Marinomonas mediterranea MMB-1: one gene and its partner. The protein of the gene in region 1 binds, or shares a complex with, the protein of each later gene. Links are inferred from orthologs where the notes say so. Each region holds a gene or a part of one and is shown in the gene's direction. Other genes may lie near its edges.

What was found.
Region 2: the proteins of aceF (region 1) and lpdA are in contact, whole or in part, in a crystal structure (PDB 1EBD), measured with the Geobacillus stearothermophilus proteins. The link is inferred for Marinomonas mediterranea MMB-1 from one-to-one orthologs. Residues at the interface, in WP_033016211.1 of Geobacillus stearothermophilus: Ile130, Ala131, Met132, Pro133, Arg136, Arg140, Glu141, Asn155, Arg157; in WP_049624544.1 of Geobacillus stearothermophilus: Pro340, Ser341, Asp344, Tyr345, Arg403, Asp406, Val408, Glu431, Ala432, Gly433, Asp438.

The regions. Positions count from the first base shown.
Region 1 is NC_015276.1:2,226,957-2,234,862, forward strand. Bases 2,582-5,518 are described here. They hold aceF (dihydrolipoyllysine-residue acetyltransferase), read left to right. Parts: upstream 2,582-3,042; coding sequence 3,043-4,995; downstream 4,996-5,518. Other genes in these bases: aceE (pyruvate dehydrogenase (acetyl-transferring), homodimeric type), read left to right, coding at 2,582-2,946; MARME_RS10270 (patatin-like phospholipase family protein), read right to left, coding at 5,062-5,518. Outside these bases: more of aceE, read left to right, coding at 280-2,581; more of MARME_RS10270, read right to left, coding at 5,519-6,222; MARME_RS10275 (beta-ketoacyl-ACP synthase III), read left to right, coding at 6,459-7,583; pgm (phosphoglucomutase (alpha-D-glucose-1,6-bisphosphate-dependent)), read left to right, coding at 7,731-7,906.
Region 2 is NC_015276.1:80,160-83,140, reverse strand. It holds lpdA (dihydrolipoyl dehydrogenase), read left to right. Parts: upstream 1-761; coding sequence 762-2,201; downstream 2,202-2,981. Other genes in the region: MARME_RS00335 (amidohydrolase family protein), read right to left, coding at 2,357-2,981; MARME_RS00345 (TetR/AcrR family transcriptional regulator), read right to left, coding at 1-603. UniProt on the Escherichia coli protein: Lipoamide dehydrogenase is a component of the glycine cleavage system as well as of the alpha-ketoacid dehydrogenase complexes.

The DNA.
Region 1 (7,906 bases):
TAACCGAAAGCCAAAATACGGAAGCAAGCTATAAACCTAATTAGGGTGGTCTCGTTTGCCTTTGAAAAAATTAATAATAAAAATATCTTAGGTGAAACGAACGAGTCTTTATTTTGCGATGGGTGAGGTGTCTATCAGATGCATATCGCAGCAGTCTCTAGGCCTGAATGCATGTTAAGCGTGCTTCTAGACATAGCTTGTTTAAATCGCTCATATATCTAGCTACAAGCTTGAAATGTGAGTTTGAAGTTCTGTTCTAATAGCGGGGTTATTAAAACTATGACGGAGCAGCATATCCTCAACGATATCGATCCGATCGAAACTAAAGAGTGGGTTGATGCACTCGATTCTGTCCTTCGTGAAGAAGGTCCTGAGCGTGCACAATACATCTTGGATCGTTTGACCAAAGAGGCTGCGAAAGCAGGCACACCAATGCCAGCCTCAATTACAACGTCTTACAAGAACACGATAGCGCCACATGAAGAAAAGCCGCTACCAGGTGACTTGTTTATGGAGCGTCGTATTCGTTCCATTATACGTTGGAACGCATTGGCAATGGTAATGAAGGCCAACCGCGTAGATTCCACACTTGGTGGACACATCACTAGTTTCTCTTCTGCCGCAACTCTATATGATATTGGCTTTAACCACTTTTTCCGTGGTTCCAGTGATAAACAAGAAGCGGATATGGTATTTTTCCAAGGCCATATCGCACCTGGCATATACGCTCGCTCATACATTGAAGGTCGCTTGACCGACGAGCAGTTGGATAATTTCCGTCGTGAAGTCGATGGTAAAGGTCTTTCATCGTATCCGCACCCTTGGTTGATGCCCGATTATTGGCAGTTCCCAACCGTTTCAATGGGACTTGGCCCACTACAAGCCATATATCAAGCCCATGTTCTTAAATATCAACATAGCCGCGGCTTAATTGACCATGGTGACCGTAAAGTTTGGGCGTTCCTTGGTGATGGTGAGTGTGATGAGCCAGAATCATTGGGAGCTATCGCTCTTGCGGGGCGTGAAAACCTTGACAACCTGATTTTCGTTATTAACTGTAACCTTCAGCGTTTAGATGGTCCAGTGCGTGGTAATGGCAAAATCGTTCAGGAACTTGAAGGCGTATTTCGTGGCGCTGGCTGGAACGTTGTTAAGTGTTTATGGGGCCGTCACTGGGATCCGTTGTTTGAAAAAGACGATAAGGGTCTTTTGGTTAAGCGTATGGATGAAGTTTGTGATGGCGAACTTCAGAACTATAAAGCTAACGGCGGCGCTTACACGCGTAAACACTTCTTTGGTAAATACCCTGAGTTGCTAGAAATGGTTAAGGATATGTCTGATGACGACATTATGAACCTTAATCGTGGTGGCCATGACCCATACAAAGTTTACGCTGCTTATAAAGAAGCGACTTCTCATAAAGGTCAACCTACCGTTGTCTTGGCACAAACTGTCAAGGGTTACGGCATGTTTAAGGCTGCTGAAGCGCAAAACACTGCGCACCAAACGAAAAAACTGGATGAAGAGTCTTTGGCTCAGTTCCGTGATAAGTTTGGTATCCCAATCAGTGATGAAGAGCTGAAAAATTTACCGTATTACCGTCCAGCTGAAGACAGCCCTGAAATGAAGTACTTGCGTTCACGCCGTGCTGAACTTCATGGTGATTTCCCTGTTCGCCGCAAAGACTGTGAAGCGCTTGAGGTGCCTTCTCTTGAAGCATTTAAAGCGCAAATTGCTGGCACCAAAGGTCGTGAGATCTCAACGACTATGGCGTTCGTGCGTGCATTGAATGTGATGGTGAAAGACAAGCAAATTGGTCCTCGTGTCGTACCAATTCTTGCCGATGAAGCGCGTACTTTTGGTATGGAAGGCATGTTCCGTCAGTTGGGTATTTACTCTTCTGAAGGTCAGCGTTACACGCCACATGATCATACTCAGATCATGTACTATAAAGAATCTCACGATGGTCAGATTCTACAAGAAGGGATCAACGAAGCGGGTGCTTTCTCTTCTTGGTTGGCGTTAGCTACGTCTTACAGTAACAGTAATCTACCTATGATTCCTGTTTACATCTACTACTCCATGTTTGGTTTCCAGCGTATTGGTGACTTGGCGTGGGCGGCAGGTGACTCTCAGGCGCGCGGTTTCTTGATCGGTGCAACTGCAGGTCGTACAACGCTAAACGGCGAAGGTCTTCAGCATGAAGACGGTCACTCACACATCATGGCTGGTACGATTCCAAACTGTGTGTCTTATGATCCGACTTACTCTTACGAAGTAGCTGTTATCGTTCAAGATGGCTTGCGCCGTATGTACAAAGAGAAAGAGAGCGTTTTCTATTACCTAACCGTAATGAATGAAAACTATGCGCATGAAGATATGCCAGAAGGTGTTGAAGACGGCATCATAAAAGGCATGTATAAGCTGAAGTCGCAGGCCAAAAAGGGTAATAAGCTTTTTGCTCAGCTACTTGGTGCTGGTGTTATCTTGCGTGAAGTTGAAGCTGCTGCTGAAATATTGGCAGAAGAGTTTGGTGTTGATTCTGATATTTGGAGTGTTACTTCGTTCAATGAATTGCGTCGTGAAGGTTTGGATGCAACTCGTTGGAATATGCTGCACCCAACAGAAGAAAAGCGTGTTTCTTACGTTGAAGAGTGTTTAGCTGGTAAAGGCCCTGTTGTTGCGTCTACTGACCATATTAAATTGTACGCAGATCAGATTCGCCCATTCATTGGCTCTACATACAACGTACTTGGTACTGACGGCTTTGGTCGTAGTGACACACGTGAAAAACTTCGCCACTTTTTTGAGATAAATCGCTACTGGGTTGTTGTTTCGACTCTTGAAGCGTTAGCGAAAGATGGTGAGATTGAAGCGTCTGTGGTTGCAGAAGCCATTGTTAAGTTTGGTCTGGATCCTAATAAGCCAAACCCTGTAACTGTATAAGTTGCAACATAATTAGGGATCAAGTTTGTGGTTATTCTAATCACAGGCTTGGTTTGTACCAAGAAAGATTCGTCTTTTTAGACAAAGGAGAATTCCGTGAGTACTGAAATTATTCGAGTACCGGATATTGGCGGTTCTACTGATGTTGATGTCATCGAAGTAAGTATTCAAGTTGGTGATATGGTTGAGGTAGATCAATCAATTATTGTTTTAGAAACTGACAAGGCTTCTATGGATGTGCCGTCTCCAGTAGCAGGAAAAGTGGTCAGTATTACTGTGAAAGAGGGCGATTCCGTCTCCGAGGGTGACGAGGTTCTTGTTCTAGAGGTTTCTGGTTCTGTTGCAGATACAGCGACGCCTGAAGCAGTGGCGCCTGTTGAAGCTGCGCCAGAAGTTTCTAAAGCCATTGAGCAAGCTCCTGCAGCAAAGGCTGTAAGCTCTGAACAACCTGTTTCAGTTCCAGATATTGGTGGTGCTACGGATGTAGATGTCATCGAAGTGTGTGTAGCGGTTGGAGATTCCGTCGCTGAGGGTGACTCTTTAATTGTATTAGAAACCGATAAAGCATCGATGGACATCCCTGCACCTAGTGCCGGTAAAGTCGTAAGTGTTTCCATTAATGTTGGCGATACGGTTTCCGAGGGTGACGCTATTTTAGTGCTTGCTGTTGAATCTGTAGAGGATTCGGTGAGTTCTGTTGTGGCTGTTGCACCTGCTCCAGCAGTAGAGGCGCCGGCTGAAGTTGCAGTGCCAACGATTATTCCTGGTGGTGTTGAGCAAGTTGTTGTTCCTGATATTGGTAGTGCGGAAGCGGTTGATGTCATTGAAGTAAGTGTCGCTGCGGGAGATGTTGTATCCGAAGGTGACTCACTGATCGTTTTGGAAACTGATAAAGCGTCCATGGACATTCCTGCTCCTAAAACAGGCACGGTGAAATCTATCGTGATCAAAGAAGGTGATAAGGTATCTGAGGGTGATTTGATCCTTGATCTTGAGGTTGAAGCTCAAGTTGTGGCTGAGGCTCCAAAGGTTGTTGCTCCAGTTGCTGAGAAGCCTGTAGTCACTTCTGAGGCTCCAAAGGCTCAAGCGACGGTTCCTGCGCAGTCTGCCGTTCTTTCAACGCCTTCTACGAAGGTGCATGCAGGTCCGGCAGTTAGGTTGTTAGCTCGAGAATTGGGCGTTGATTTAACGCTTGTTCGTGCGTCAGGTCCTCGTGGTCGAATCACTAAAGAAGACTTGCATGCGTACGTAAAAGACGCTGTTAAGAAAGCGGAATCAGGTGCTTCTAAACCGTCAGTTGTTGCGGAAGGTGCTGGTATACCTCGTGTGCCAGAAATCGACTTTAGCCAATGGGGAGACGTTGATGTTGTTAAGATGAGTAAGATCCAAAAGATCACCTCTTACAATATGACTCGTTCTTGGTTGAATGTTCCACATGTTACGCAATTTGATAAAGCTGATATCACTGACTTAGAAGCGTTCCGTAAAGGCTTAAAAGCTGAAATGGAGAAAGAGGGGATTAAACTTACTCCGCTTCCATTCTTGATAAAAGCCGTTGCTCAAGCGCTTGTTGTGAATCCTTCGTTTAATGTGTCGCTTCATGCTGATGGTGAAAGTATCGTTAAGAAGAAGTATGTGCATATTGGTATTGCGGTTGATTCACCGGTTGGACTGGTTGTTCCTGTGTTGCGAGACGCAGACAAGAAGTCGATCAAAGAGATTGCAGTAGAAGCGAATGCTTTGATTAAGAAAGCGCTTGCTAAGCAGCTTAAACCTGCCGATATGCAGGGTGGCTGCTTCACTATCTCTAGTCTTGGTGCTATGGGTGGTACGGGCTTCACTCCAATCGTCAATACACCAGAAGTGGGTATTCTAGGTGTTTCTAAAGCAGATGTAGAACCACGTTGGACGGGTAAAGAGTTTGAACCTCGTACTATGTTGCCGTTGTGTCTGTCATATGATCACCGAGCGGTGAACGGTGCTGATGCGGGTCGCTTTATGACATTCCTAAATGGATTGTTGAGTGATTTACGTCGCATGACGCTTTAAGGTAATTGTCTTATCTAAATTAGATTAGACGAAAAAAAGCCGCTGTTTCAGCGGCTTTTTTGTGTTCTATTTTTTGTGTTCTATTTTTTGTAGGCTCTTTTGATAAAAGAAGTCTTCAATCCGGTCTTTTTCCCACATCGCATCTTTATACCCTAGCTGAATAAGAGCCCTCAAATATGGCTGAGAAAAAAGCAAATAGCTTGCTGCGGTAGCCATGCCTGAATCCGAATTAGCGCCGAGATGTCTTAATGCGTTGTATACGGTTTTTGGCAGTGTCTCAATGTGCTCTAGCGCGATGTCATTTATTTCTTCTGAGGGCGAGACAATAAGCGTGTTTGTCTTTTTTAGTGTCTCGTTTTCATTGGTCTGATTTGAATTGGCCAATAGCCTATTTATAGTGCTTAAGCTCTTTATGTCTTCTTCAAGATTGTCGATAAAGGCGCTGTTCATAAGCTGGCCCGCGATTTGAGCGATGGAAGGAGGGCGAGAAGGTGTTTCCTCAGTGTTTGTTACTCTGTCTTTTTTGCGTTTTCTACTAACCCCTATAATAAAAAGCTCTGTCGCTCCGAGTTTTAGTGCTGGGCTAAGTGCGGATCTCTGCCTAATGGCGCCATCGCCATAATAGTGAGTATTTATCTTTTGAGCAGGGAATAAAATAGGAATCGCGCTAGAGGCTAGTAGGTGGTCGTGATTGATATTTTGTCTAATGCCTGAGTGTTTCTCGCTATTCCACTCTTCACAGCTACTGGTTCCTTGAAAGAAGCATTCGGATTTCCCGTTGCTGTAGTTCATGGCTGAAATAACCAGTGCTTTTAGTCGGCCTTGGTCGATCGAGTTTTGAACCTCATCGAGCTGTAAGTACCTTTCAAGTAAGTGCTTTAACGGTGTGTTCTCCATCAGTGATAAGCTGTCGCCATCAGATTGCTTTTTAAAGGTTGAAATGACGCTTTTTGTTAGGGAGGAGGCAAGTGGCCAGCGACTTGCTCTGTAAATTTGGTCGTGCGTTAGGTGTTTCCAAACGTATGAAAGTTGGCCTGTCGCTAGCCTGAAGTCCTCGCTGTAAGTCGCGAGCATTGCGGCATTCAGCGCGCCCGCTGAGGTCCCACACAGTATGTCAAAAGGCAGAGGATGGCCTCTAAAAAAAATTTTACCAACGGCTGAAAGAACGCCAACTTGGTAGGCTGCCCTGGCTCCCCCGCCAGATAGGATAAGTGCGCTATTCTTCATTACGACACCTTGTAAAATCTGTAATAAATGTCAATACACTTAACTTCATTATGAGTCATGCTTACATGTTTTTGTAGGAAAGTTGGCGTTTTATATAAGTGTGACCTGAGATTTCACTGTTTTGTTGCTCTTTTTGAGCGAAATTGTCACTAAAACCGAGTTTCCACGGCACACTACTTTGGTGGCTAATTGGTTAGAATAGTTAGAAAATTCATAATTAGAAAGAGATTTTCAATATGGGAGTTAAAGCCTCAATCAGCGGAATCGGTCTATGGACTCCGGCTAATACTATTACCAATGAAGAGTTAGTTGAGAGTTACAATAGTTGGGCTGAAGAATACAACCGTAAAAACAAGGAAGCTATTCAAAATGGAGCGTTAGAGTCGAAACCTTTTTCCAGTGCTGAATTTATTCAAAAGGCGTCAGGTATAAAGCAGCGATATGTCTACGAGAAAGAGGGCGTTCTTGATATTGCGCGCATGAGACCTAAAATAGCGGTGAGGGATGATGTTCAGCTTTCACATCAAGCCGAAATAGCAGTTAATGCTGCAAAAGCGGCACTGGAGTCTGCACGTAAAACCTCTAATGACATAGATTTAGTGATCGTTGCTTGTGCCTATACGCAGCGCTCCTATCCTGCTATTGCGATAGAGGTCCAGGCAGAACTGGGCATCAAAGGTCATGCCTTTGATATGCTTGTTGCATGCTCTTCTGCCACATTCGGTCTGCAGCGAGCAGTCGATTCGATCTCTGCTGGCTCATCAAAAGGGGTTCTCGTTATTAATCCTGAGCTGACATCTCCGCAGGTTAATTATGAAGATCGTGACTCTCACTTTATCTTTGGTGACGTGGCGACAGCTCTTGTTGTAGAGCCAGGTTCAGAAGTGGTGTCTGATCATGCGTTTGAAGTACTGGGTGTGCAGTGTGTTACGGAATATTCCAATAATATTCGTTCTAATTTTGGCTATATTACGCATGCAACGGACGAGGATCCGTATGCAAATGACAAATTGTTTCATCAGAATGGTAGAAAAGTATTTAAAGAGGTATGCCCTATGGCGGCAGCTCATATCGAGGGGCATATTCATTCGTTAAATATACAGTCAGATGCTGTTAATCGATGGTGGCTTCATCAGGCTAACATTAATATGAATACCTTAATTATTAAGCGTCTCTTAGGGCGAGACGCGGCTGCCGAAGAAGCGCCTATTGTACTTGATGAATATGCCAATACTGCATCGGCAGGTTCTATTATCGCATTGGCAAAGCACCATGTTGATATGCCTTCTGGGGCGCTAGGCGTACTTTGCTCTTTTGGCGCTGGCTACTCAATAGGAAGTCTGATTCTTAGAAAGCATTAGGTGAGTCGTTAAGGTCTCGAGAAGGGCTATATTAGGTAGCGTTGGTGATAATGATTATTTTTGGGTCTAAAGAAGTGATCTACTGAATTGAAATAAAAGCCTTTTTAAGGGAATATTGTAGCAACGACAAATAGCGAGGCTTTAAATATGGCAATTCATCATCAAGCTGGAAAGCTTGTGTCTCACGAATCTTTGGTAAATATTCCTAAATTGGTTTCATCCTACTACCAGCTTAAACCTGATGTATCTGTTGCAACTGAAAAAGTAAGTTTTGGCACGTCTGGTCATCGAGGTTCGGCGATGCAAACGAGCTTTAATGAAGA
Region 2 (2,981 bases), 2.1 Mb from region 1 along the record:
TCCCAATCGCTTAGCCAGATCACGCCAATGGCATGTCGCTTGGTTAAACATTTCTGGCTCACCCGTCACTTTTACTAAAACAGAACCGCCATGCAAGCTCGCCAGAATTTGGCTAGCGTAGTTGGAGATCTCTTCAGTGGTCATCCAATCTTTACGCATGTACGACACGACGCTACTAAGCCAATCAAGTTTAAGCTGATAAAACGCGCTTAATTCTTCTAACGTGGCGGGTTCTAATAGACTTTTTTCAGCCGACAAAACAGTACAAAGGCTTAGGTTATCTTGATCTACAACCGTCTCTTTAAAGCCATCAATAAACTTGTTTAACGCCTTTTGAGCCGCACTTTTTTTCTTCTTAGGTAATACTAAACGCTTAGCAAATTCTTCTTTGTAGCGCTGCATTACCGCGGTAACAAGATCCCCTTTTGTCGGGAAATGATAGTGAACACTTGCACTCTTGATGCCGACTTCAGCGGCTAAATCACGGAAGCTCATAGCCTTGTAACCGCTTTTCAATATCGCTTTTTCGGCAGCATCCATAATGGCAATTTTAGTGGGATTTACCGCTGTCGTTGCGGATTCGATAGTACCCTGCATATCCATACTCGTTCCTCTTATTTTTCTATCATATGGTAGACATTCTATTGACTAAGAAAAAAAATGCGAGCAAAATTTAGCCAGATATTATATATCAACTGATAGGTAAATACATAAGCCGTTTACTTCACAGATTCACTCACACGTTTGGAAGGAACAAAACAATGCATCATAGCAACAAGACAATGTATGACCTCGTTGTATTAGGAAGTGGTCCAGGAGGCTACGCCGCCGCATTTAGAGCAGCCGATTTGGGATTAAGCGTCGCCCTGATTGAGCGCTACGAGAATTTGGGAGGAGTCTGTCTAAATGTCGGATGTATCCCATCAAAGGCGCTCTTACACATAGCAGGCGATATTAGAACGGCACAAGAGGCAAAACATGGCGTTACTTTCTTGGCGCCTAAAATAGATCTTGATACAGTGCGAAAACACAAAGAATCCACGGTAAATAAACTCACAGGAAATCTCGCTCTGATGGCCAAGCAACGAAACGTTGCTCTCTACATTGGCGAAGGGCTTTTTAGCAGCGAACACACCATCAAAATACACTCGAATGACGCCAGCAAAGACGCTTCTACTGACACACTGACATTCAAACACGCTATTATCGCCATTGGCTCGACCGCCGTCCATTTGCCTTTTATTCCAAAAGACGATCGTGTTTGGAACTCGTCTCGAGCACTTGAATTACCTTACATTCCCAATCATTTAGTCGTTTTAGGCGGCGGTATTATTGGCTTAGAAATGGCCACTGTTTACGAAGCACTCGGAGCAAAAGTCACCATTGTTGAGCAAGGAAATCAGCTGATACCGGGTGCGGATGCCGATCAGGTACGCGTTTACCAAAAAGCAAACGCGTCCAGAATGAAATTTAAAACCCATACGAAAATGACCAAGGTCGACCCTTCTGGGGAGACTCTTAAACTGACGCTAACCACAGAAACAGGCGAGGAAACGTTAGAAGCCGATGCATTATTGGTGGCGGTTGGAAGAAAACCCAATGGATTTAACGCCGGCATTCCAGAAATAAATATAGACGTCGACGACCGAGGGTTTATTGTCACCGATGATAAGTGCAGAACGTCAATCAATCATATTTTCGCAATCGGAGACGTGACTCATGGCCCTATGTTAGCGCATAAAGCCAGCCACGAAGGGCACGTTGCAGCAGAAGTCGTTGCGGGACATCTTGCTCACTTCTCACCGTTAGGGATTCCCTCTATTGCATACACTTACCCAGAAGTTGCCTGGGTTGGACTGACTGAAACACAAGCGAAAGCCCAGGACATCAAATATAAAGTCGCGACCTTTCCTTGGTCTGCATCAGGCCGGGCAATCGCATCGGGTCAAACAAATGGTGCGACCAAATTAATCTACGAACCTGAGCACCATCGTCTGCTTGGCGCTGGGCTGGTCGGCGCTCACGCGGGGGAATTGCTAGGAGAACTAACCCTTGCGTTGGAATATGGTGCGACGCTAGAAGACATCGCCTTGACCATTCATGCTCATCCAAGTCTACATGAAAGTATTGGACTCGCTGCTGAACTCGGGACAGGCACCATTACGGATTTCCCCAACCCTTTTGCAAAGCGTCGAAAGTAATAGATCGTCAGAAAAACCGTCTAGGTAACGAAGTGCATGGCTCTTAAGGCATAGCTCTAAAAGCAATGCCGAACAATAATCAGCAGGTCGTAAACATAAAAAAGGCCGACAGAGACGTCCTACGCTCTGCCGGCCAAGGTGGTAGATGTCAGCGTCTACCAGTAAAGTCTTTGGGGATTCTCGACAAAAATTTGCTGACGGGTTTGATCACTTCCCATCCATTCCATCATTTTGTCCAATAGAATGGCGTCGTTGGGAGCATTCTCTATCGGCCCGGAAACATGCGGCCAATTGCTTCCCCATAACACTCTCTCGGGGAAACGTTCGATAATAGGCTTCGCTAACACTTCGATGTCTGAATACTCAGGCGCACCGACTTTCGAGCTTTCATAGACACCTGCCATCTTGTAATAGGCATTGCCGCGCTCAATTAAACCAAGCAGTGCATTGTATTCGATTGAATCGGGTTTAACTGGCGGAATAAACTTACAGAAGTGGTCAATGACATAATCACCCTGTATTTTCTCTAGCGTAGGGACGTATTCAAGTATCTCATTGCCGTAAAACTGCACGATACATGTCCATCCGAACGGCTTAATTTTTGCGTTGACCTCTAGCAGCTTATCAATACCAGCGGCACCTTGGGGCAGTTGCATAATACGAGCGCCTCTAGCGCCTCTAGCGTGCCACTCTTCCAACTCTTCTTCGGTTGTATCCGGTGTTACAACAACCACACCTCGGCCGCGTTCACCCAGTACATCGAGGGCTTCTAGCATCACG